Regions from separate parts of the Collimonas sp. NPDC087041 genome, predicted to be linked through region 3. Evidence: predicted binding sites of a transcription regulator. Region 3 holds the regulator's gene; each other region holds the start of a gene.
What was found. The regulator sigma-54, encoded in region 3, starts transcription at its own class of promoters, with help from an activator protein. The targets are predictions, from matches to a motif close to TGGCANGNAANCTGCTTT.
Positions count from the first base shown of each region.

Region 1 (5,957 bases), on a different contig from region 3:
CAGCACCAGCGAGCCGAGTACGGTGACGCCGCCCGACATCCAGCTGGGATTGGCGACTTCAACGTTTTGCGCGCCGAATATCGATCGCACCATCTGCATCAGCATCAGGCTGATGCCCCAGGTGCAGAGCAGGGTTTCCAGCGGCCTGCCATACAACCAGCGCAGCACCAGGCGTTCCAGCACGACGCCGACCGCGGCGGTGACGATGAAGGCAGCGGGTAAGGCCACCAGCAGGTAACCGTCCAGCGCGCCGGGAAAATACTGGCGGAACACCGACTGGCAGACGTAGGTGGTGTAGGCGCCGATCATCAGCAGTTCGCCGTGCGCCATGTTGATGATGCCCATCAAGCCGAAGGTGATCGCCAACCCGAGTGCGGCTAGCAGCAGCACGCTGCCGAGCGAAATGCCATAGAACACCTTGCCGATGAAATCGACGGTGGCCAGGTGGCGGTCCAGCACACCGAGCGTACGCACCGCTTCAATGCGCACGGCTTCGTCGGGTTCGGCGTAGCTGCCGTCGGGATTTTTGCTGAGCAGGTTTTCCAGGGCAGGGCGGATATTGGCGTTGGTGCTGGTGGCCAGGGTTTGCACCGCGGCCTTGCGCGTGGCGGCATCGCTGGCGTGCAGGTTGGCGGTGGCGATCACTTGCTGCAGCATGGCTTGGATATCGGGATCGCTTTCCTTGTGGAGTGCTTTGCTGATCAGCGGGATCTGGGCTGGGTCGGCATTTTTCATCAAGTCGGTGGCTGCGGCCATGCGCAGTTTGCGATTGCTTGAGAATAGCTTGAGGCCGGAGAGGGCACCTTCGACTACGCCGCGCAGGCGGTTGTTGACGCTGATGCCTTCGGCGTCTTCTGGCGTCGGCAGGGTTTGGTCGGTGGCGGGATTGAAGGCTTGGGTATCGTCGACGATCAGTACCGTGCCGTCGGGCCGGGCGTAGAGGGCGTCGGTGTTGAGGGCGTTGAGTATCTTGAGGGCGTCGTCGTTGGCGAGGGCGGCGATCTGGTTGACGGCGGCGATGCGGGCGTCGGGGTCGTCGCCGGCCAGCGGCTTAAGCAGGGCGGGGTCGATGGCGGCTTGTGCCAGCAGGGGTTGCAGGCACAAACTTGCGATAAGAATGATTTTTCTTAGGGTTTTCATTAGTTTGTTTTTGCCAGCGGGTTGTGCTTTTTTACTGTCTCGGAATCACACTCAAAAGCAATTAAACGGGGGCTAGAATTAAATGGGGTCAGAGTCAAATTAATTGCACGTAGTTAAATGGGGTCGGAGTTTTTTTTCGGCGGGGTCTTGCCGAAAATTACTCTGACCCCTTTTAACGGGCCACGGAGTGAGTGCGGTGGTGCATCTACAACTGGCGCTCATCGTTACTTAATACTGTCACTACTCCGTGGGTGCTTGCCGGGGGCGGCCCGGCAGCCGCTCACTTTCTTTGCTTCGCCAAAGAAAGTAAGCAAAGAAAGGCGATCGCACAGCCGTTGCCCGCCGTTGGCGGGTTCCCAAATGAGCCGCGCGCCAGTCGGATGGGACACAAACTCGCTTCGCTCAAACATGTGTCCCATAATTCCCGACTGTCGCACGGCGGGGACCATAGGGAAGGCAACGTCAGCATGCGAAAAGTCAAAGGCAACTGCAACTGCAACTGCAACGTCAAAAGCAACTGCAACTGCAACTGCAACTGCAACGTCAAAAGCAACTGCAACTGCAACTGCAACTGCAACTGCAACTGCAACTGCAACTGCAACTGCAACTGCAACTGCAACTGCAACCGCAACTACAACGTCAAAAACAAACCCCGCTGGGGGCCTCTATTAGAGTTTTTGCTTGCCTTCATTCCCCGGAATGTAAGGGCTCCAAGGTTGGGCGCGGATTGTGGTTTTGGTTTTGCTGACTACGTTGAATTGGCCGTCGGCTTTGATTTCGCCGATCATCACTGGTTTGTGCAGGTGATGGTTGGTGGCGTCCATTTCCAGTACATAGCCGGATGGGGCGTTGAATTTCTGGCCGGCCATGGCGGCGATGACTTTGTCGGTGTCGGTGGACTTGGCTTTTTCTACTGCCTGTTTCCACATGTAGATGCCGACGTAGGTCGCTTCCATTGGATCGTTGGTGACTACCGTGCTGGCGTTCGGCAGGTTCTTGGCAAGCGCGTAGGCTTTCCATTTCTTGATGAAGGCGGCGTTGACCGGGTTCTTCACCGATTCGAAGTAATTCCACGCTGCCAGGTGGCCAACCAAAGGCTTGGTGTCGACGCCGCGCAGTTCTTCTTCACCTACCGAAAATGCGACGACTGGAACGTCGGTCGCTTTCAGGCCGGCATTGCCGAGTTCTTTGTAGAACGGCACGTTGGAATCGCCGTTGATGGTGGAGATCACAGCGGTCTTGCCGCCGGCGGAGAATTTCTTGATGTTGGCAACGATGGTCTGGTAATCGGAATGGCCGAACGGTGTGTAGACTTCATCGATGTCGCTGTCCTTGACGCCCTTGCTATGCAGGAAGGCGCGCAGGATCTTATTGGTGGTACGTGGGTAGACGTAGTCGGTGCCGAGCAGTACGAAACGCTTGGCGCCGCCGCCTTCCTTCGACATCAGGTATTCAGTGGCCGGGATCGCCTGCTGGTTTGGCGCCGCGCCGGTGTAGAACACGTTTTTCTCGAGTTCTTCGCCTTCGTATTGGACCGGATAGAACAATAGACTGTTGAGTTCCTTGAACACTGGTAACACGGATTTACGCGATACCGAGGTCCAGCAGCCGAACACTACCGATACCTTGTCCTGCGAGATCAATTGACGCGCCTTTTCGGCAAACAGCGGCCAGTTGGAAGCTGGGTCGACCACGACCGGTTCCAGTTGTTTACCCAATACACCGCCATGTGCGTTGATTTCCTCGATAGCCATCAAGGCTACATCCTTGAGCGAGGTTTCGGAGATAGCCATGGTGCCGGACAACGAGTGCAGGACGCCTACCTTGATGGTGTCCGCAGCAAATGCGGAGGGCAGCCAGGAACCCGAGGCAAGTGCGAAAGCGCCGAGCGCGGTAGCTTTTAAAACGGTGCGACGTGACATGATTTTCTCTCCCTGTAAATGAACTCTAGAAATAGAACTAAAAACGGACCAAGAAAGCAGCGCGCCCAACAGCAGGCAAGAACAGGAATGCGTTGACTACCTATTTCCTATAGCAGAATGCATGCCAATCAGATGGCAAGGCGCGACGCCACGTTTTCAGTGCTGGAGCTTGAGATTTGGGCAATGTTGGCGCAACGGCGGTTGTCAGCGCCCATATTTGGTGAGATGGCCTGTTACTGATGTATTGACGCACCGGCGTGGTGCCGAAAGACGGCGCGGCACCCCGTTGGGGCGTCAGGAAGCCTGAATAGTGCAAAAAGTTGGGTGTCTGGCGCGCAGATCGGCAAGCGTGACCTGTTTCAGGACATGAGTGGAGTGCTTGGATGGGAAAGGCGGGTTACTGCGGCGGGGCCAGGTGGTTGAACCAGTTCCGCCGCAGTAATGTGGTGCGATCCCTTAAGGGACGATGGTAGTAAACAGATAGACGGCAAAAATGACCAAATGCACTGTGCCTTGCATGACCGTGGTACGTCCGGTGCCGAGCGAGAAGGTGGCGACGATAAAGGACAACAGCAGCAGCACGGTGGATTTGATATCCAGGCCGAGAGTCAGGGTCCAGCCGGTGGCGAGCGAGACGATGGCCACTGCCGGGATGGTCAGGCCGATGCTGGCCAGCGCCGATCCGAGCGCCAGGTTGAGGCTGGTCTGCAAGCGGTTGGCGCGTGCCGCCCGTACTGCGGCCAGCCCCTCCGGCAGCAGCACCACGGCGGCGATGATGATGCCGACCAGCGATTTCGGCGCGCCGACGCTGGCGACGGCGGTTTCCAGCGTTGGCGCCAGTGACTTCGCCAGCAGAACCACGGCGCCCAGGCAAATCAGCAGCAAGGCAGCGCTGATTGCAGCTACTTTCCCTGAAGGCGGAGCCGCATGCACGTCTTCATTATTGACAGCTTCTTCCGGCAGAAAGTAATCGCGGTGCCGCACCGTCTGCACCAGCACGAAGGTGCCGTAGAGAATCAAGGAAATAACGGCAATAAACGCCAGCTGGCTAGGCGTGTAGAACGGCCCCACCGCGCTTGAGGTGTAGTTAGGCAGCACCAGCGTCAGTACCGCAATTGCCGCCAGTGTGGCGAGGGAGGCGCTGACCCCCAACAAGCCGAAGCTTTGTTCTTTATGGTGGCTGGCGCCAACCAGCAGGCAGATGCCGACGATGCCGTTGAGGATGATCATGATGGCGGCAAAAACGGTATCGCGCGCCAATCCGGTGGTTTCTTCACCGCCGGTCAACATCAGCGACACGATCAGCGCCACTTCGATCAGCGTCACTGCCAGCGCCAGCACCAGGGTGCCGTAGGGTTCGCCAACGCGATGGGCTACCACTTCGGCATGGTACACGGCAGCCAGGACGCTGCCGAGCAGGCCGATAACCAGAAGTATTGTGTAGGCGCTTCCTAGGTTAAAGGTGGCGCCGCCAAGAAACAGCCAACCGGCAATCGGGGCTGCAATGGACCAGATGGGGAGAGAGGTTGAAATTTTCATACGCCGATTTGACACGTACCGGGCGTTTTTTGCAAGCGTTGATTAATTGCTATGGATTCGCAGGAACTGCTGGCCGGACCATGTCGCGGCCACGGCGGCTTTGATGATCAGGCGCAGACGGCAGCAGCGCAGCCGGCATAAATGGAATGGTACAGGGCGCCGACAGACGCATCGTCGACCCTGCTCGCCGACAATTGAAGGAATCGGACATTTCCTAGCTGCTCCGAGAATGTGGAGAGCAATCCCTGCCCAGCCGCGCTTTGCATATCGTCGACCAGTAGCAGCGCCGGCAAATCCGGATTCCAGGTTCTGGCGGCGTGGATGGTGGAGAGCAGTTGCCGATCGGTGTGCCATTGGCTGGTCTGGATGGCAAATACGGCCAGTTGCGCCGTCGCCAGTACATAGAGTGAACTGGCGTCTTCCAGTTTCGGCATATCGACGACGATGTCGTGATACTGGATTTTGGCCAACGCCAGTTCAGCTGCAATATCCTCTGCGGCGACTTCGCGTAATTCCGCCCCGGTTTTGATTGCTGTCGCCAGCCAACTGTCGTTGGCGGCCATGTCTGGCTGTTGGCCGTTCCGTGGCGTCGCCGTTTTCTTGTAGATAAACAGTACATTGCGGCCGGCCCGTGCCCGCCGGCGGGCGATCGATGCCGCCATTGAATTGAGCGGATCGGACGAGGTAACGGCAGATGTCGGGGATGAGATGGTCAGGATCATGATGCTGTTATCTCACCAGCCCCAGCCGCCTGGATTCGCTGGCCTTATGCAGTTCGGGCTTGCCGATTTTTTCGACGGGCGGAATCGCCATCGTTTTTTCCAGCGCCTTGCCCAGCTTGACCAGGCCGGTTGCCGACATCGGCGTCATCGGCAATCGCAGTTCGTCTTGCAGCAGGCCCTGCATGGCCAGCGCCGCCTTCAGCGGCGCCGGATTCGGTTCTGAAAACAGCACCTGGATCAACGGCAGCATTTGGCTGAACAAGGTGCGCGCAGCTACGATTTGTCCATCGCCAACCAATTCGTGCAAGTGTACGAACAGGTCAGGGCGAATGTGGGCAGCGGCGGAGATCGCTCCGTGAGCGCCAAGGCAGAGGGTGCTGAACAACATGGCGTCGTCGCCGCACAAGATCTGCAGACCGGTGCGATTGATCAGTTCCGTGGTTTGCGCGAGATTGCCGCCGCATTCCTTGATGGCGACGATGTTGGTGCAGCGCTGCAGCGCAATCACGGTACTGACATCGATATTGACGCCGGTCCTGGATGGGATGTTATACAGGATGACCGGGCTTTCCGCGGCCGCGGCAATCGCTTCAAAGTGCAGGCGTATGCCTTCCTGCGAAGGCCGCACATAAGA
Region 1 is NZ_JBIUZX010000013.1:77,337-83,293, forward strand. It holds gene urtB (urea ABC transporter permease subunit UrtB) at 1-1,140, opposite strand, end outside; gene ACIPF8_RS20755 (hypothetical protein) at 1,421-1,753, opposite strand; gene urtA (urea ABC transporter substrate-binding protein) at 1,809-3,062, opposite strand; gene ACIPF8_RS20765 (calcium:proton antiporter) at 3,519-4,601, opposite strand; gene ACIPF8_RS20770 (hypothetical protein) at 4,709-5,323, opposite strand; gene dapA (4-hydroxy-tetrahydrodipicolinate synthase) at 5,331-5,957, opposite strand, start outside.
Region 1: the regulator sigma-54 is predicted to act here: its motif matches at 3,172-3,189, upstream of urtA (urea ABC transporter substrate-binding protein).

Region 2 (5,957 bases), on a different contig from region 3:
GATGGCGCGGAACACGTCCTGCATCGCCGGTGCCTGGCCGAGGATTTCCGGCGTTTCGGCCGAGGCTTGTTCGACATTGGCTTCGCGCAGGCTTTCTTCCAGCGCGCGGCGGATCAGTTCGACCGCCTTGTCGACATCGAACGGCTTGGCGAGGTATTCGAATGCCCCGCCCTGGAATGCGGCAACGGCGGAGTCAAGATCAGAAAAAGCAGTGATGATGATGACCGGAACGCCAGGAAATTTGGCCTTGACGGTTTGCAGCAACTCCAGACCGGATGCGCCCGGCATGCGGATGTCGGACACCAGCACTTGCGGCGTGCTCGTTTGCAATGCTTCGATTGCATCGCGTGCATTGGAAAAACTCTTGGTGCTCAGATTTTCGCGGGCCAGCGCTTTTTCAAGCACCCATCGAATCGATTCGTCGTCGTCAACAATCCAGATTGGTTTCATATCTTTTCTCTTTATGCTGCATCAAGAATCCGCTCACGAACTTGCTTGACTGGTTTGTCATTACCACGACGGCCGGCGGGTAAGCCGACCGCAAGTTCACGGCAGCGGTATCAGAATTCTGAAATCGGTACATCCCGGCCGACTTTCGCATTCGATGACACCCATGTGCTGTTGCACGAAGGTTTGCGCCAACGTTAAACCCAAGCCGCTGCCGCCATCGCGGCCCGATACCAATGGATAGAAAATGCGCTCCTGGATCTCGGCCGGGATGCCGGGTCCATTGTCGATGATATGCAAGTCTAGTGCCAGCCGGTAACGGACCTTGGCCAGCGTCACTTGGCGCACCACCCGGCTCTGGAAAGTCAGCTCGGCATCGCCCGCTTTGATGCGTTCCTGCAGCGCTTGTGCTGCATTGTGGGCGATATTCAGGATGGCCTGGATCAACTGTTCCTTGTCGCCGCGAAACTGCGGGATCGACAAATCGTAATCGCGCTTGATGGTCAGCCCGCTCGGGAATTCAGCGACGATCAGGCTACGCACCCGCTCGCACACTTCATGGATATTGACGTCGCCGACGATCTGCGCCAGCCGGTGCGGCGCCAGCAGCCGGTCGACCAGCGTCTGCAGCCGATCCGCCTCCTTGATGATGACTTGCGTGTACTCGCGCAATTCCTTCAGATGGCGCTCCGGCAGCTCCAACTCCAGCAACTGTGCGGCGCCACGAATGCCGCCCAGCGGATTCTTGATTTCATGCGCGAGATTGCGGATCAACTCTTTGTTGACCTGGCTTTGATCCATCAGCCTTTCCTCGCGCTCCAGCTTGAGCTGCTGCACGTTCTCGCGCAACTCGATCAATACCGGCACATCAGGATTATCGAGCGCGGTGACGATAGTGTCGACCCACAGCGGCTCGCGGCCCATGCGCTCGAGGATCAGGTCCTGGCGCGAATCGTCGAACTGGTGCTCCAGCGCCTGTTGAAAAATCGCCAGCAACTGTTCCGGGTTGAGGAATAAGTCCGACAGCGTTTGCTGCACCAGCAAGCGGCAGGAGCTTTCCAGCAGGTTTTCGGCGGCGGCATTGGCAAATACCAGGCGTCCCTGCCGATCGAGCAACAGCACGGCAGACGCCAGCAGGTCGAGGCTGGCAAGCGCCGATCGTTCAGCGGTTTTTGTGGGCATCCGAGGTTCCTATAAGAAAACGTAGTGCAAGCGCATATCCGGCCGGATTCGACGCCGCCATCAAATCGCATTGGAGATGCTGGAAAACACGATGGCGCTGATGGCACCGGCACGATTCGCTGCATTTGAATGGTGCATTTTCCGAGCATAACAAGCTTTGCGAGCGATGTCGGCATGGAATATACAAGATCGCAACATTATGGTGCGTCCGGCATCGGCCTGGTCCGAAAATCGAACCGATTCCTGCCACGCCCGGCAGGCAAAAATAAAGGCCGCAATAGCGGCCTTATGAGTAAAGCAAGGTTGATACCAAGCAGATGAGTTATTTCAGATTCGCCAACTCGCGGTTGAGCGCCTCGATATTTTTCTCGCTGCGCGAGATGTCTTCTTTCATCGATGCCACACGTTCCTGATACTTGGCGTAGTTTTTCTCATTGCCTTGGCGCTCGGGCGCGCCATCGTTGTAGTCTTTCTTGAGGTCAGCCAGGCGCTGTTGTTCATTTCTCAATTCATCCTGCAAGATCTGACGGCGATCATTGTCGCGCGCTTTTTGCGTGCCGTTATCCACTTTAGGAAAATCCGACGGCGTGCTGGCTGCCGGCTTGCTCGAAGCTGCACCACCGCCACCACCCGTGCTCGGCTTGCTGGATGAACTGACAGTCAGCGGCGGCAGGCTCACGCGTTTGCAGCCTTTGGTGTCGCCGGTGTTCTTGTATTCCTTGACGCCATTCTGGTCAACGCACAGAAACACTTCGCTTTGGGCGTGAACACTGCCAGCAGCGATGCCGACCACGGCCAGCAGCAGAAATTGCCGGGAAAAACGCAACATAGGACGCTTCATAGATTTTCTTCGCAATTCAATGGAGACGCTAGTTTATGCCAAGAAACTGGCAATGACAAACCATCCTGCAGATTCATATCATTGCCGAAAACCAGTCTGAAAAAGCAAAAAGGACAGGAAAACCTTTCCTGTCCTTTTATTTCATCGATCTCGCTGAACTGCCGGCCTTGCATGATGCAAGAGCGGCGGTTCAAACTTGCGAAACGACTTATACCGAGTAGTACATGTCGAATTCGATCGGGTGGGTTGTCATGCGGAAGCGTTGAACTTCCTGCATCTTCAGATCCAGGTAAGCATCGATCATGCTGTCGCTGAATACGCCGCCACGGGTCAGGAACTCGCGATCCTTGTCCAAGGCTTCCAGTGCTTCGTCCAGCGAAGAGCAAACGGTTGGGATCAGCTTGTCTTCTTCTGGTGGCAGATGGTACAGATCCTTCGAAGCTGCCTCGCCTGGATGGATCTTGTTCTGCACGCCGTCCAGACCTGCCATCAGCAATGCCGCGAAGCACAGGTATGGGTTAGCCAGTGGATCAGGGAAACGGGTTTCGATACGACGGCCCTTTGGATTGGCCACGTGTGGAATACGGATCGAAGCCGAACGGTTACGTGCCGAGTAAGCCAGTTTGACCGGTGCTTCGAAACCTGGAACCAGACGCTTGTACGAGTTGGTGCCTGGGTTGGTGATCGCGTTCAGTGCCTTGGCGTGCTTGATGATGCCGCCGATGTAGAACAGTGCGAATTCCGACAGACCGGCATAGCCGTCGCCAGCGAACAGGTTCTTGCCGTCTTTCCATACCGATTGGTGCACGTGCATGCCGGAACCGTTGTCGCCAACGATAGGCTTAGGCATGAAAGTGGCAGTCTTGCCGTAGGTGTGAGCCACGTTCCAGACCACGTACTTCAGGTTCTGGGTCCAGTCGGCTCGCTCAACCAGGGTCGAGAACTTGGTGCCGATTTCGTTTTGACCGGCGCCAGCCACTTCGTGGTGATGCACTTCAACCGGAATGCCCAGCGATTCGAGGATCAGGCACATTTCCGAACGCATGTCCTGGAAGCTGTCGACTGGTGGCACTGGGAAGTAGCCGCCCTTGACGGTTGGACGATGGCCGGTGTTGCCGCCTTCGAGCTTGGCGCCGGTGCTCCACGATGCTTCTTCGGAACCGATCTTGACGAAGCAGCCCGACATGTCGGCGCCCCAACGGACGTCGTCGAAAATGAAGAATTCTGGTTCTGGACCGAAATAGGCTGTGTCGCCCAGGCCGGACGATTTCAGGTAGGCTTCAGCGCGCTTGGCGATGGAGCGTGGGTCACGGTCGTAGCCCTTGCCGTCGGATGGTTCGATGACGTCACATTGCATGAACAATGTGGTTTCTTCCATGAACGGATCGATGTTCGCGGTATTTGGATCTGGCATCAGCAACATGTCGGAAGCTTCAATACCCTTCCAGCCAGCAATAGAAGAACCGTCGAATGCATGACCCGATTCGAACTTGTCGATATCGAAATGGGAGACTGGAACAGTTACGTGCTGCTCTTTGCCCTTGGTGTCAGCGAAGCGAAAATCAACGAATTTGACTTCGTTGTCTTTTGCCATTTTCAAGACTTCTGCGGCCGTCATTGCCATGTGAATCTCCTAAAGATGAAAGTACTTGCATAAAAGTACTGCAGTTTTTAAATTGTTCGCCATGCTCAAGATCTGTTGCGCGCGGCTTGCAGCGTCGCAGTAACATCATGGTCAGGCAGTGAGCAAACTATGACCGGACAGCAATTCAGTACGACCAGAACTCAGTGCAGGATGATAGCAGAATCCATGCCACCATCCGTTTTAAGCGCGAGGCTTATTCGGCCTAGTAATATGCTTGCTTGAAAGGCTTAATATGGCGTTTTTCCTGCATCTGGCATGATGACTGCATCAATTTCGACTTACCACATTGGTGCACTTAATAACGGAAGCACTATTTTCGTGCGTTTACTGAATTTGAATTAAGTTACGCACATAATTGGTGCACTCAAATCCGGCGACATATTAATTTACTAATACAACAAATTTCTGGAGCGATACCATGACAACCCGCGACGAACTTCTCACCACAGCCAGGCAACGCGGCCAGGAAGGCCGTCTGCCCTACGCCGGCGCCGTCACGCCGAACGAAGCCTTTGCCTTGTTGCAGGATGATCCCGCGACGATATTGGTGGATGTCCGCACCAATGCCGAACGCGACTGGGTCGGCCGGGTGGTGATTAGTGAAGTGCAGCATGCAGCGGTGCAGTGGTCGCAATATCCGGGCGGTGTCCAGAATGCGGATTTCCTGGCGCAACTGGCGCAGGTCGCGGAAAAAGGCACACCGTTGCTGTTTCTCTGTCGTTCCGGCGTGCGCTCGCAACATGCCGCCAAACTGGCGACCGAGCATGGCTATACCAACTGTTTCAATATCCTGGAAGGCTTCGAAGGCGACAAGGATAACAACGGCCATCGCAAGAACGTCAACGGCTGGTGCAAGGCAGGCTTGCCTTGGTTAGGCGCTTAAGGGCTTAAGTTTTTTGCAGGGCCAGGATACGGTTCTCGTATTTCTGCTCTTCGAACTCGTGCCAAGTCATGCCGATATCGGCGAAGCCATAGGCCTTGTAAAAACCCAGGGCCTGCGTATTGCCGGCCCAGGCCGTCAGCCACAGCCGCTCGCCGGCATTCCGGATGGCGTGGTCCAGCAGCGCGCGGCCTATGCCGCGGCCATGGAAGTGCTCCTGCACATAAAGCGTATCGACCTCGACGCCGCCATAATTGTTCGTGGCGCATGGCGAATCGAGGTCGAGCAGGATATAACCCAGCAGATTCTCGTCGCTGACGTCGACGAACAGACGGTAATCGGGATCATCGATCAGGTCCTGGAAATACGCCGGCGTAAACGTCAACAATACTTCCCGCGCAAGATCGTCGCTGACGCCTTCGGTCGCGTAGGTGTGCAGCCAGACCTGTATCGACAACGCGGTCAGGCTCATGCAATCAGTTTTTAACGCGTCCCGAATCAAATGCTCTCCTCGTTTATCTAAGCGCGGCGTCAATCTGCAAACGATGCAATCGCCACCCGCGCAGCGGCCAGATCCCAGGCCGCCTGTCCAACGGTTTTATACACCGGCAACAACGGTTGCTGCACAAACCCGTGCGCCAGCACATCCGGCAACTCGCGCACTTTATCCCAATCGATCTTTGCCTGCAGCAGATCGCCAGCCTCATGTTTGGCGCTGGCCAGGCAATCCACCACCACCGTGCGGCTATGCAAAAGTTCGGCTGGAAACTCCACCATGTCGGGCTTGAACGCGCCGACGCCGATCGCCAATGTGTTCGCTGCGATATTCACTGGGATCACCGCGCTGCGTGACGTGGTTAGCGCTATCATGACATCGACAGGGGGTACATCCGAGGCCAGTGCAGCAGCAGCCAGCGGCTTGACCGTAATCTGTGGATGGCGCAGCTGCAGTGCATCGCAAA
Region 2 is NZ_JBIUZX010000004.1:62,826-68,782, forward strand. It holds gene ntrC (nitrogen regulation protein NR(I)) at 1-450, opposite strand, end outside; gene glnL (nitrogen regulation protein NR(II)) at 547-1,629, opposite strand; gene ACIPF8_RS08620 (DUF4124 domain-containing protein) at 1,952-2,470, opposite strand; gene glnA (type I glutamate--ammonia ligase) at 2,679-4,094, opposite strand; gene ACIPF8_RS08630 (rhodanese-like domain-containing protein) at 4,534-4,998, shown strand; gene ACIPF8_RS08635 (GNAT family N-acetyltransferase) at 5,003-5,467, opposite strand; gene ACIPF8_RS08640 (delta(1)-pyrroline-2-carboxylate reductase family protein) at 5,527-5,957, opposite strand, start outside.
Region 2: the regulator sigma-54 is predicted to act here: its motif matches at 4,269-4,286, upstream of glnA (type I glutamate--ammonia ligase).

Region 3 (5,957 bases):
GTTCATCCATCCGGCTGAAGCCGCACATGGCGATCTCGGCATGGTGACCGAAGACGATGCCTTCATTGCGATTTCAAATTCCGGTGAGACCGCCGAACTGATGGCGATTGTGCCGATCATCAAACGCATGGGCGCCAGCCTGATCGCGATGACCGGCAACGATACGTCGGCACTGGCGCAACTGGCTACCGTTCATCTCAACGTTGGCGTGGCGCAGGAAGCCTGCCCATTGAACCTGGCGCCAACCGCCAGCACCACCGCCACGCTGGCGATGGGCGACGCACTGGCGGTAGCGCTGCTGGACGCGCGCGGCTTCCGTGAAGAAGATTTTGCCCGCTCCCATCCGGGCGGCGCACTCGGCCGCAGGCTGTTGACCCACGTACGCGATGTCATGCGCAGCGGCGAAGCGATTCCAGCGGTGACGGCGGATGTACCGCTGTCGAACGCGTTGCTGGAAATCACCCGCAAGGGAATCGCCATGACCGCCGTGGTCGACGACAAATTCCACGTCATCGGCGTGTTTACCGATGGCGACTTGCGCCGCTTGATCGAACAGGTCCAGGATTTCACCAAATTGACGATCGCCGATGTGATGCATGCCAATCCGCGCACGATCAGCGCCGATCAACTGGCGGTCGACGCGGTGCACATGATGGAGCAATTCCGCATCAATCAGCTGCTGGTGACGGACACCGACGGCACGCTGGTCGGCGCATTGCATATCCACGACCTGACCCGCGCCAAGGTTATCTGATGGCAGCCGGCATTCCGTACAACAACGTGTCAGTTAATCCGGCCCTGCCCGAGGCGGAACTGATGGCACGCGCCGCGCGCGTGCGCCTGATGATTTTCGACGTCGACGGCATCCTGACCGACGGCGGCTTGCTGTACGGCGCCGACGGCGAGCAACTGAAGCGTTTCAACGTGCTGGACGGCCACGGCATCAAGCAGTTGCAGCAAAGCGGTGTCGCCACCGCAATCATCAGCGCGCGCAAATCGGCAATCGTCAGCCGCCGCGCTGCCGATCTTGGCATCGCCCATGTCCAGCAAGGCGTGCATGACAAACACTCGGCATTCATCCAATTGCTGACGCAACTGCAGCTCGACGCCGATGCCTGCGGCTTCATCGGCGACGATGTGATCGACCTGCCGATCCTGTCGCAGGTCGGCTTTGCAGTGAGCGTGCCCAACGGCCATCGCGAAGTCAGGGCGCGCGTCCACTACGTCACTCAAACCGCCGGTGGCCAAGGCGCAGCGCGTGAAGTGTGCGATCTCATCATGCAGGCGCAAGACACCTATGAAGCGGCGCTGGCGGCTTATCTGCGCCCCACTCCACAAGGCTCGGCCCCGGCATGAAAAATCTCCGCTCCACTTACCGCTTCCGCTTCATGCTGCTGCTGGTTCTGTTCGTGATACTGGCGCTGGGCAGTTTCTGGCTGGTGCAGGTGATGCACAGGGATACCGATGAACTGCTGCCCAAGCCAACGCGCGTGGAGCCGGATTATTACGTGGAGACGTTCAACTACGTGCAGATGTCTCCCACCGGGCAGCCGCGCTACAACATCTCCGGCGACCTGCTGACGCACAATCCGGTCGACGATTCATTCGACATCCAGAAACCAATCGTGCACAGCCTGGATAAGGAAAAGCCGCCGATGAACCTGCGCGCCGACCGCGGCAAGGTTGAAGACGACAACAGCAAGGTTCACCTGTATGGCGATGTCAACGCCGATCGCCCGAAGACGGCGATGGCCGACAATTTCCACTTGAAATCGGAATACCTGTTGTTGCTGCCGGACGACGATGTCATGCAAACCGATCTGCCGGCAGAAATCACGCTGGGGCAATCGAAACTGAACGGCACCGGCATGTATTTTAATAATTCCACGCGCGTGCTGAAAATGTTCAGCAAGGTGCACGGCGTCTTTCCGCCAAAGCCGCATTAAGCGCAAGCCACACAATTTATGTATGCGGTTCCATCCTTTACCCAGGATTTTTCATGAAACGACTATTTTTGCTTTCTCTGTTGCTGCTTAGCGCCGTGGGCATTGCCCATGCGGAAAAAGCCGACTCCGACAAACCGACGCTGATCGACTCCGACCAGCTCACGTATGACGATGTCAAGCAGGTCAACGTCGCCACCGGCAACGTGGTGCTGACGCGCGGCACGCTGCTGATGAAGGCTGACCGCGTCGTGGTGACCACCGATCCGGCCGGCTACCAGTACGCCGTCTTGTACGCTGATCCAGGCAAGCTCGCCACGTTCAAGCAAAAACGCGACGGTGGCCCGGACCTGTGGATCGACGGCCATGCCGAACGCATCGAATACGATGGCAAGACTGAAGTCACCAAGCTGTTTTCGAAAGCGCAGATGCGCCGCCTGCAGGGCGACAAGCCGACCGATGAAGTCAACGGCGAATTCATCTCCTACGACAGCCGCACCGAATTCTATTCGGTCAACAATACCGTCAATGGCAATAGCCAACCGGGCGCCGGCCGCATCCGCGCGGTGATCCAGCCACGTCCGAAGGTTGCCCAATGAGCGCCACGCCCGGGACACCTGGGACCCCTAGCAACCTGATCGTTAAAGGTCTGCAGAAGAGCTACGGTGCGCGTCAGGTCGTGCATGACGTTTCACTCAACGTCCAGTGCGGCGAAGTGGTCGGTTTGCTGGGGCCGAACGGCGCCGGCAAAACCACGTCGTTCTACATGATCGTCGGCCTGGTGCCATCGGATGGCGGCGAGATCGATCTCGACGGCGTCGACATTTCGCGCCTGCCGATCCATCGCCGCGCCGTGCTTGGTTTGTCCTACCTGCCGCAGGAAGCATCGGTGTTCCGCAAGCTGACGGTGGAAGACAATATCCGCGCTGTGCTGGAGCTGCAGCAGCCTAACGGCAAGCCGCTCACCAAGGCAGAAATCGACGAACAGTTGCAGAAGCTGTTGCATGAATTGCAGATTGAAAAACTGCGCGAGAGCCAGGCGCTATCGCTCTCCGGCGGTGAACGCCGGCGTGTTGAGATCGCCCGGGCGCTGGCGACCAATCCCCGCTTCGTGCTGCTGGATGAACCATTCGCCGGGATCGATCCGATCGCCGTCATCGAAATCCAGCGCATCGTACGCTTCCTGAAAGAGCGCGGCATCGGCGTACTGATCACCGACCACAATGTGCGTGAAACGCTGGGCATTTGCGACCGCGCCTATATCATCAACCAGGGCAGCGTATTGGCCAGCGGCAGTCCGGACGACATCATTGCCGACGAATCGGTACGACGCGTATATCTGGGCGAGCATTTCCGCATGTAGACACGCCGGTTGCAGCGTAATCGTGCCGCGCTAAGGCATAGCTTGAATTCTGCTTGTTATTTTCTGAATAAATTATCCGTTGTCCAATGCGCCGTGGACAGATTGACGTGCTGTGCTGTTGCAGCCGTCAAGTTCAGTCCCGCAGTTAAGAATAGAAGTGAATTGTCCGCACGAGAGCCATGAAACAATCACTCCAGCTACGCACCTCGCAGCATCTTGCGCTGACGCCTCAATTGCAGCAGTCGATCCGGCTATTGCAATTGTCCACGCTCGAACTGCATCAGGAGCTGGAACAAATACTCTCCGACAATCCACTGCTGGAACGGGTCGACGACCCGCTCGACAACTCCGTGCGTCTACTCGCCGACGGCGCCATCAGCGGCTCGACCTCGACCATGGATGCGCCGGTCGGCGACAGTGAAGTGAGCAGCTCACCGACTGAAGTCGAAGCCAGTTTCGATACCCCTGCGGCCAGCGACAACGCGCCCGAAAGCAGCGAGGGCGAATGGAGTTTCGACGATGTCGCCCGTAACGCCAAAACCCCGGACGATGAAGACGCAAGGCCACAGCTAGAAGCGCACGAATCGACTTTGCGCGAGCACCTGCAACAGCAGATGCGTGAAACCGTCCACGATCTGCGCGATCGGGCGCTGGTCGAACTGGTGATCGATGCGCTGGACGACAACGGCTACCTGGAAGAGTCGCTGGAGGAAATCCATGAGCGCCTGCCGGCCGAGCTGGAGATTGACGTCGAGGAACTATCGACGGCGCTGAGCATGGTGCAAAGCTTCGATCCGGCCGGCGTCGGCGCACGCAATGCGTCCGAATGCCTGACCTTGCAAATCAATCGCTTTGTCAAAGTGCCATTTGTCACGCGTCGCCTGGCATTGGCGATTGTGCAAGATCACCTGATGCTTTTTGCGCAACGCGATTTCAATAAGATTAAGAAAGCGCTTGAATGTGATGACGAGGACCTGCGCGAAGCGCAGACCGTCATCAAGCAATGCAATCCTCACCCCGGCGCGCCGTTCGCCGCCAACACCTCCGACTACGTAGTGCCGGACGTCATCGTCAGGCGCTCAAAGCAAGGCTGGCAGGTCATGTTGAACAATGACGTCATGCCTAGACTGCGCGTAAATGCTCTATATGCCAACATTTTGCGGCAAAGCAAAGGGGAAGGCGCACTGACTTCTCAGCTGCAGGAAGCCAAGTGGCTGATCAAGAATATGCGGCAGCGTTTCGACACTATCCTGCGAGTGGCGCAGGCAATTGTCGAGCGCCAGCGGAACTTCTTTTCACACGGCGCGGTCGCAATGAGGCCGCTTGTGTTGCGTGAAATAGCTGATACACTGGGTCTACACGAGAGCACTATTTCTCGTGTAACCACTCAGAAATACATGCTCACTCCCCACGGGATGTTTGAACTGAAGTATTTCTTCGGCAGCCATGTTGCTACTGAGGCAGGTGGAGAGGCTTCCTCAACAGCGATACGGGCACTCATTAAACAACTGATAGGAGCAGAAGATTCAAAAAATCCTTTCTCTGACAGCAAGATTGCCGACATGCTTGCGGAACAAGGTATGGTGGTCGCCCGCCGCACCGTCGCAAAATATCGCGAAGCACTAAAGATTCCGTCTGTTAATTTACGCAAGGCCTTGTAGTTTTTTGTGGTTTGATTGTAGAGCTTACCCTTGCTGTGTTCAGACAAAGCGGGTTTTACCGATTCTTGCCAGAGCAGTCCGCTCTTGATTGCTCGCCTAAAGATTCAACGCAACCTGTTCAGAACCGCCAGCAATATTCTTCATAGGAGCGCTGTATGAACTTCACCATCAGTGGGCATCACCTCGAATTAACCCCTGCCATTCGCGAATACGTACAAAGCAAGCTGGAACGTATCAAACGTCACTTCGACCAGGTCATCGATATCAGCGTGATTCTGACCGTCGACAAAATCACTGAAAAAGAAAAGCGCCAAAAAGCGGAAATCAATCTGCGCGTAAAAGGAAAGGACCTGCATGCTGAAAGCATCGCTCACGACCTGTATGCCGCCATTGATGCACTGATCGACAAGCTCGATCGCCAGGTGATCAAATACAAGGACAAGATGCAGGATCATCAGCATGATTCCATCAAGCATGTCCCGGAAGACCTACCCGCCGCGACCTGAACCGGCCGTCAATCGAACTCCGGCGTACGAGCTCAGTAGCTCGCGCCAATGAATGAACAAGGGCGCAGTCAATGCGCCCTTAGTTATTTTTACGGGCGACACTGCAGCCCGAATTACTTGCCTGCCGATGATCGCGCCGCCGTGCGGCACGGCCCCGCAAAAGCAGCGATTATTTCAACGCACCGAATACCTTGCCGATGATCGCGCTGCCGGCGCCGACCGGATCCTGGCGAATCGCTTTCTCTTCTTCACCGATGATGGTGTACAAGCCATCCAGCGCGCGCTGGGTCACATAACCTTCCACCGTGCTTTGCTGGGCCGGCACCATGCCGGTCTTGCCGACTTGTCCCATGATCGCGTTATATTGCGCCGACAGGCCGTTACGATCGGTCACGCCTTTGACGATAGGCAGGAATTTCTGGCCCAATTCGGCCGAGGTTTTCTGCTTGAAAAAATCGGTCACGGAAGTATCGCCGCCTGTCAG
Region 3 is NZ_JBIUZX010000002.1:240,025-245,981, forward strand. It holds gene ACIPF8_RS04180 (SIS domain-containing protein) at 1-754, shown strand, start outside; gene ACIPF8_RS04185 (KdsC family phosphatase) at 754-1,356, shown strand; gene lptC (LPS export ABC transporter periplasmic protein LptC) at 1,353-1,946, shown strand; gene lptA (lipopolysaccharide transport periplasmic protein LptA) at 2,000-2,542, shown strand; gene lptB (LPS export ABC transporter ATP-binding protein) at 2,539-3,306, shown strand; gene ACIPF8_RS04205 (RNA polymerase factor sigma-54) at 3,486-4,967, shown strand; gene hpf (ribosome hibernation-promoting factor, HPF/YfiA family) at 5,123-5,473, shown strand; gene ACIPF8_RS04215 (DUF4197 domain-containing protein) at 5,643-5,957, opposite strand, start outside.

Region 4 (5,957 bases), on a different contig from region 3:
TTCTTGGTTGGCTGTTTCCCGGCCGCAGCAGTCGTCTACGATCGTCAAGAAGCCACTATTGAGATCAGTCGAGAGCACGGGGGACAACTTCGTGAAGAATATACTCACGATTCTGGTAGAAGAACGGCTAGGTTTGGCAGTTGAAGCACCCGGGGCGCTGGTTTATGGGTCTTTTACTGCACCATAACCCAAGATCAAGACGGGGCGATTTATGCTCATTGATTCAAACACAATCTGGAAGACAGTTCCAAATTTGTTGAATGTCATAAATCGCCCGAAAGCGGTCGTCTCAATTTTTCACAGAACGGGACTTTATAAAAAGCATCTGTTGTATCTGTGCACAAGGATAATCCAGTCTAAGATCGATTACTTTGTGTCCCCAATCTGCTTCCTAAGCAGTGCCGCAAGCTCCGGATGATCTTTCCTTTCCGCCAAGGTCGCGGAATCTGCCCCTCCCTTTTTTGCTTTTATATCCGCACCTTTCGCGAGCAGCATCCTGACGACTTCGGCATTACCGTCATCTGCCGCACTGAGAAGTGGTGTCCAACCGTTCTTGTCTGAAAGGTTGGGATTGGCGTTCAAATCAAGCAAGACCTTAACCATCTTCGTCTGGCCACGATTTGTCGAGATGAGAAGTGCAGTCGATCCGTCCTCGGCTCGCGCATCAACGGAGACGCCCTTCTTAGAGCTAAGCGCCTTTGCCAACTGCTCCCCCATTGCCTCCGACGTCCCATAAGCCATAACTTGATCGAGTTGCGGTTCAATCGCCAAGGCCGTTTGAAAATATTTTTCCGCGCCGGCCCCAGCGCCTTGCGCCACCATGTCAGCCCACTTCCGATAGATGGCAAACGCGAGAATACGCCGCCCCATGCCGTAATCCATAACCTTCAGTGCCGCATTGGCCTGCTCGATTGCCTCGTCATTTCGGCCGAGAGTTGCACTCAAATAGTCCGCGTACTCCCCACGTAGCCAAGCATTGGTTGGGCGAAGTTTGATTTGCTTCTTATAAAGCGCGACAACCTTGCTGGCGTCTCCCGACTGCTTGTAACTCCTGATTAAAAAGCCATACGCTGAAGACAACGCCTTTTTGTTGGAAGTGCCGCTTTTTAGCACGCGCCGCCACCGCTCGGTGGCAGCTGAAAACTCACCTCGGGCAATATTCAGGGAAGCCCAGTTCAGTTGTAGCCATGGGTCGTCGGTTCCAAGTATCTCCGCTTGAGTCAACGACTTCGCAGCGTCATCAAGTTGAGTCTGCTCCATCTGAATATATCCAAGATAAACATAGCCTTCTGCAAAACTTGGGTTGATCCGAATCGACTCACGAGCCAGCGCTTCTGCCGTATCAAGCGTTCCCGGTACGTAATTTCCAATCGTGTAGAAATATGTTCCATTCTTTACATTGCGCGAATTGATGTAGCCAGCCATTATCTGAAGGCGCGCTAGCTCCTTAAACGCAAAATAATTTTGAGGGTCCAACTTTAACGCTTCTGCAAGTTTCTGTTGCGCCTGCTCCAGAAGCTGTCCTTCCCCGTGCCAAGAGTTAAGTAGGTCACCAGCCGCTTTGACGTCCTGTTTGCTTTGCGCCACCGACTCTTTCGTTGCTGCGGTTGAAATCCCCGTCACTATAAAAATCAACAAACACCCCGCAATTGATACGGTGGCCTTGAGAATCTTCGCCATAGATCCGCCATTTTTTTGCATAACTACAATTCCTCACCAAAAGTTAGTTTATTTTCAGCAATATTATCAGTAAGAGCATTAGAAATGTGTATTCCATTGCAACTAGAACTCATTTATCTTCTAACAATGACGAGGTAGTCGAGCATCGGCATTCATTGGATCTAAAGTTCAAATACAAGATGAAGCAATTGAGGCGAGTTTGTGACGGGTACAAATGAAAAGCCTGACGACGACAGCCCGCTTTATTTAAGGCTTGGTCAAGAGACCAATCACGGAAGTTAATGAGATAGATAAAGAATTGTTTTTGCGGGTATCAGTGCGGGTACATTTCATTTAATAGGAATGCAAACCATTTTATTAATTGGGTTTACAAGAACTATTCAACTCCACCTATCTCTATTGATCTTGCGCCAAAGCGTAGTACGACTAATGCCAAGGTGTTTGGCCGCCGCCTCACGATTGCCATTGAAACGTGCCAACACATCCGCAATGCTTTCAGCGTCCTCTGACGCGGCACTTGAAGCAATCGGTGCGCTCGCCAGCGCAGGCGACAATGTCCGCGCAGCAAACTCCGGCGCAACGCTGATAATGAAAGCCGGCGACAGCGCCTGCAGCGGCTCAGCTGCCAAAAACAGCGCCAGCCTTTCCATCAGGTTGCGCACCTCACGCGCATTGCCAGGCCACGCATACGCGCCGAGCAAGGGTGCGCAGGCGACGAGTTCGGCGTGCAGGTTTGGATGTGGCCTAGCGCCTAGCGCGGCCAGCGCTTTTTTCAAACACCATTCGGCCAGAACGATCAGATCTTCGGGACGTTCGCGCAGCGGCGCCAGCGTCAGGCGCAATACGGCGAGGCGGTAGAACAGGTCTGCGCGGAAGCGGCCTTCGCGTACGCGCTGTTCGAGATCGCAATGGGTGGCGCTGATGATGCGGACATCGACCGGGATCGGCCGGGTGCCGCCTACCCTTACCACTTCGCGCTCTTCCAGCACCCGTAGCAAACGGGTTTGCAACGGCAGCGGCATTTCGCCGATTTCATCCAGGAACAATGTGCCGCGATGGGCGGCTTCGAACAGGCCGGCATGGCCGCCGCGACGTGAGCCGGTGAATGCCCCCTCTTCGTAACCGAACAGTTCCGATTCCAATAACGACTCCGCAATTGCGCCGCAGTTGACGGCGACAAACGGCTTGTTGCCGGCTAGTGCGCGCGGGTTTTCGCGGTGGATGGCCTGGGCGACCAGTTCCTTGCCTGTGCCGGTTTCGCCTTGAATCAATACCGTGGCTTGCGATTTCGCATATAGCACGATCGACTGGCGCAGGGTTTCCATCATCGGCGAATCGCCGCGCAGGTCGTTGAGGCCGTGCTTGGCGCGCAGCGTGTCGGCCACCGGCGCATTGCGACCATGGCCTTGGCTGCGATTCGATTCCAGTTGCGTCAGCAGCGCAATTTCCAGCGCGTCGTCGAAGGCCTGGCGGATCGATGTCGCGGAATAGACGAAGACCGCAGCCAGGCCGGCTTCTTCGGCCAGATCGGTGATCAGGCCGGCGCCGACAATCGCCTTGACGCCACTGGCCTTGAGTTCATTTATCTGCGCCCGTGCGTCTTCTTCTGTCGCATAGTCGCGTTGCTGGATGTTGAAACCGAAGGCGTTCTGGAATTCCTTGAGCACCGGCATCGTCGACTGGTAAGTGATGATGCCGATGTCGGGCGTGATCTGGCGCGCGCGCGCCAATGCCTGCAGCACGTCGAAGCCGCTGGCCTTGGCGATCACGACCGGCACCGAGAGCCGGCTTTTCAGGTAGGCGCCGTTGGAGCCGGCGGCAATCACGGCGTCGCAGCGCTCGGTTTCCATCCGCTCGCGAATGTAGCGCGCGGCGTCGTCGAAACCGAGATAGATGGGTTCGATGGTCGCGCGATCGTCGTATTCCAGCGTAATGTCGCGGAACAGGTCTGACAGGCGCGAAACCGAAACGGTCCAGATCACCGGCTTTTGGCTGGCGCTAGCAGGATCATTGGCATCGCCGAGCTTACGGCGGGGAGGAAGTGGATGTTGCATGTTTCAAATATGTGGAACATCAATGTTTCAATACACGTAAATGTAACATCGAATGAAACAAATCAATTGCTCAATTTGGCATCAGATGGATTTTATCCTCAACAAAAAATCATCATAAGCCATTGATTTAATGAAACTATTCAAATCCCTGGCACGTTCCCCCGGGAGTCGTTACTTGCGTGGCATGGCGATTGCTCTATAGCAGGAAGATCCATCGTGCAGACATCTGCATGAAACAACCAGCCATTCATCAGGAGAACACATGAGTCAGCATTCCGCAGGCGCCGCCTTCCGCAAGGCGGTACAGGAAGAATCCCCGTTGCAGGTGATCGGCGCGATCAATGCCAATCACGCCTTGCTGGCCAAGCGTGCTGGTTACAAAGCCATTTACCTGTCCGGCGGCGGCGTCGCGGCCGGTTCGCTGGGCTTGCCTGACCTTGGAATTTCCAATCTGGACGACGTGCTGACCGACGTGCGCCGTATCACCGATGTTTGCGATCTGCCTTTGCTGGTCGATGTCGATACCGGTTTCGGCGCCAGCGCCTTCAATGTAGCGCGCACCGTCAAATCGATGATCAAGTTCGGCGCGGCGGCGATCCACATCGAAGACCAGGTCGGCGCCAAGCGCTGCGGCCATCGTCCGAACAAGGAAATCGTCAGCAAGCAGGAAATGGTTGACCGCATCAAGGCCGCCGTCGATGCCCGCACCGACGACAACTTCGTCATCATGGCGCGTACCGATGCGCTGGCAGTGGAAGGATTGGAATCCGCGCTGGATCGCGCGATTGCCTGCGTTGAAGCCGGCGCCGACATGATTTTTCCGGAAGCGATAACCGAGCTGGCGATGTACAAGCAATTTGCCGCCGCGGCCAAGGTGCCTGTGCTGGCCAACATCACTGAATTCGGCTCGACGCCATTGTTTACTGTGGATGAACTGAAATCGGCCGATGTCGGCCTGGTGCTGTATCCGCTGTCAGCGTTCCGCGCGATGAACAAGGCGGCAGAAAACGTCTACGCCGCGATCCGCCGCGACGGCACGCAAAAGAATGTGATCGACACCATGCAGACCCGCATGGAATTGTATGAGCGGATCAACTATCACGATTTCGAGCGGCATCTGGATGCCCTGTTTGCCGCACAAAAGAAATAACGCCCCGATTTCAAGACACCCCGATTCCCTTCCGTCAGGAGACTAAAAAATGAGTGAAGCACAAGCAACTGCGCAGTCGACCCCCTTTAAGCCAAAAAAATCCGTCGCGCTGTCTGGCGTCACCGCCGGCAATACTGCGCTGTGTTCGGTCGGTAAAACCGGCAACGACCTGCACTACCGTGGTTATGACATCCTGGATATCGCCGACACCTGCGAGTTCGAAGAAATTGCCTATCTGCTGGTGCATGGCAAGTTGCCGACTGCCGCTGAACTCAAGGGCTACAAGACCAAACTGAAATCCTTGCGCGGCCTGCCGGCCAGCGTCAAGGCGGCGCTCGAAGCGTTGCCTGCCGCCTCGCATCCGATGGATGTGATGCGCACTGGTGTTTCGGTGCTGGGCTGCACGCTGCCAGAAAAAGATGACCACAATGCACCAGGCGCACGCGACATCGCCGACCGCCTGATGGCATCATTCGGCTCGATGCTGCTGTACTGGTACCACTTCAGCCACAACGGCAAGCGCATCGAAGTCGAAACCGACGACGAATCCATCGGCGGCCATTTCCTGCACCTGCTGCACGGCGAGAAGCCATCGGCCACATGGGAAAAGGCAATGCACGTGTCGCTGATCCTGTACGCGGAACACGAGTTCAATGCCTCCACCTTCACCAGCCGTGTGATCGCCGGCACAGGTTCCGATTTTTACTCGGCCATCACCGGCGCCATCGGCGCCCTGCGCGGTCCGAAGCACGGCGGTGCGAATGAAGTGGCATTGGAAATCCAGAAGCGTTACGACAATCCAGACGAAGCGGAAGCCGATATCCGCAGCCGCGTAGAGAACAAGGAAGTGGTGATTGGTTTCGGCCATCCGGTCTACACCGTCTCCGATCCGCGCAACAAGGTTATCAAGGAAGTGGCGCGCAAGCTATCGGTGCAAGCCGGATCGACTGCGATGTTCGACATCGCCGAGCGCCTGGAAAGCGTGATGTGGGAAGTCAAGAAAATGTTCCCGAACCTGGATTGGTTCTCGGCCGTTTCGTATCACGTGATGGGCGTACCGACCGCGATGTTTA
Region 4 is NZ_JBIUZX010000004.1:101,537-107,493, forward strand. It holds gene ACIPF8_RS08800 (ankyrin repeat domain-containing protein) at 367-1,701, opposite strand; gene prpR (propionate catabolism operon regulatory protein PrpR) at 2,061-3,734, opposite strand; gene prpB (methylisocitrate lyase) at 3,997-4,884, shown strand; gene prpC (2-methylcitrate synthase) at 4,934-5,957, shown strand, end outside.
Region 4: the regulator sigma-54 is predicted to act here: its motif matches at 3,915-3,932, upstream of prpB (methylisocitrate lyase).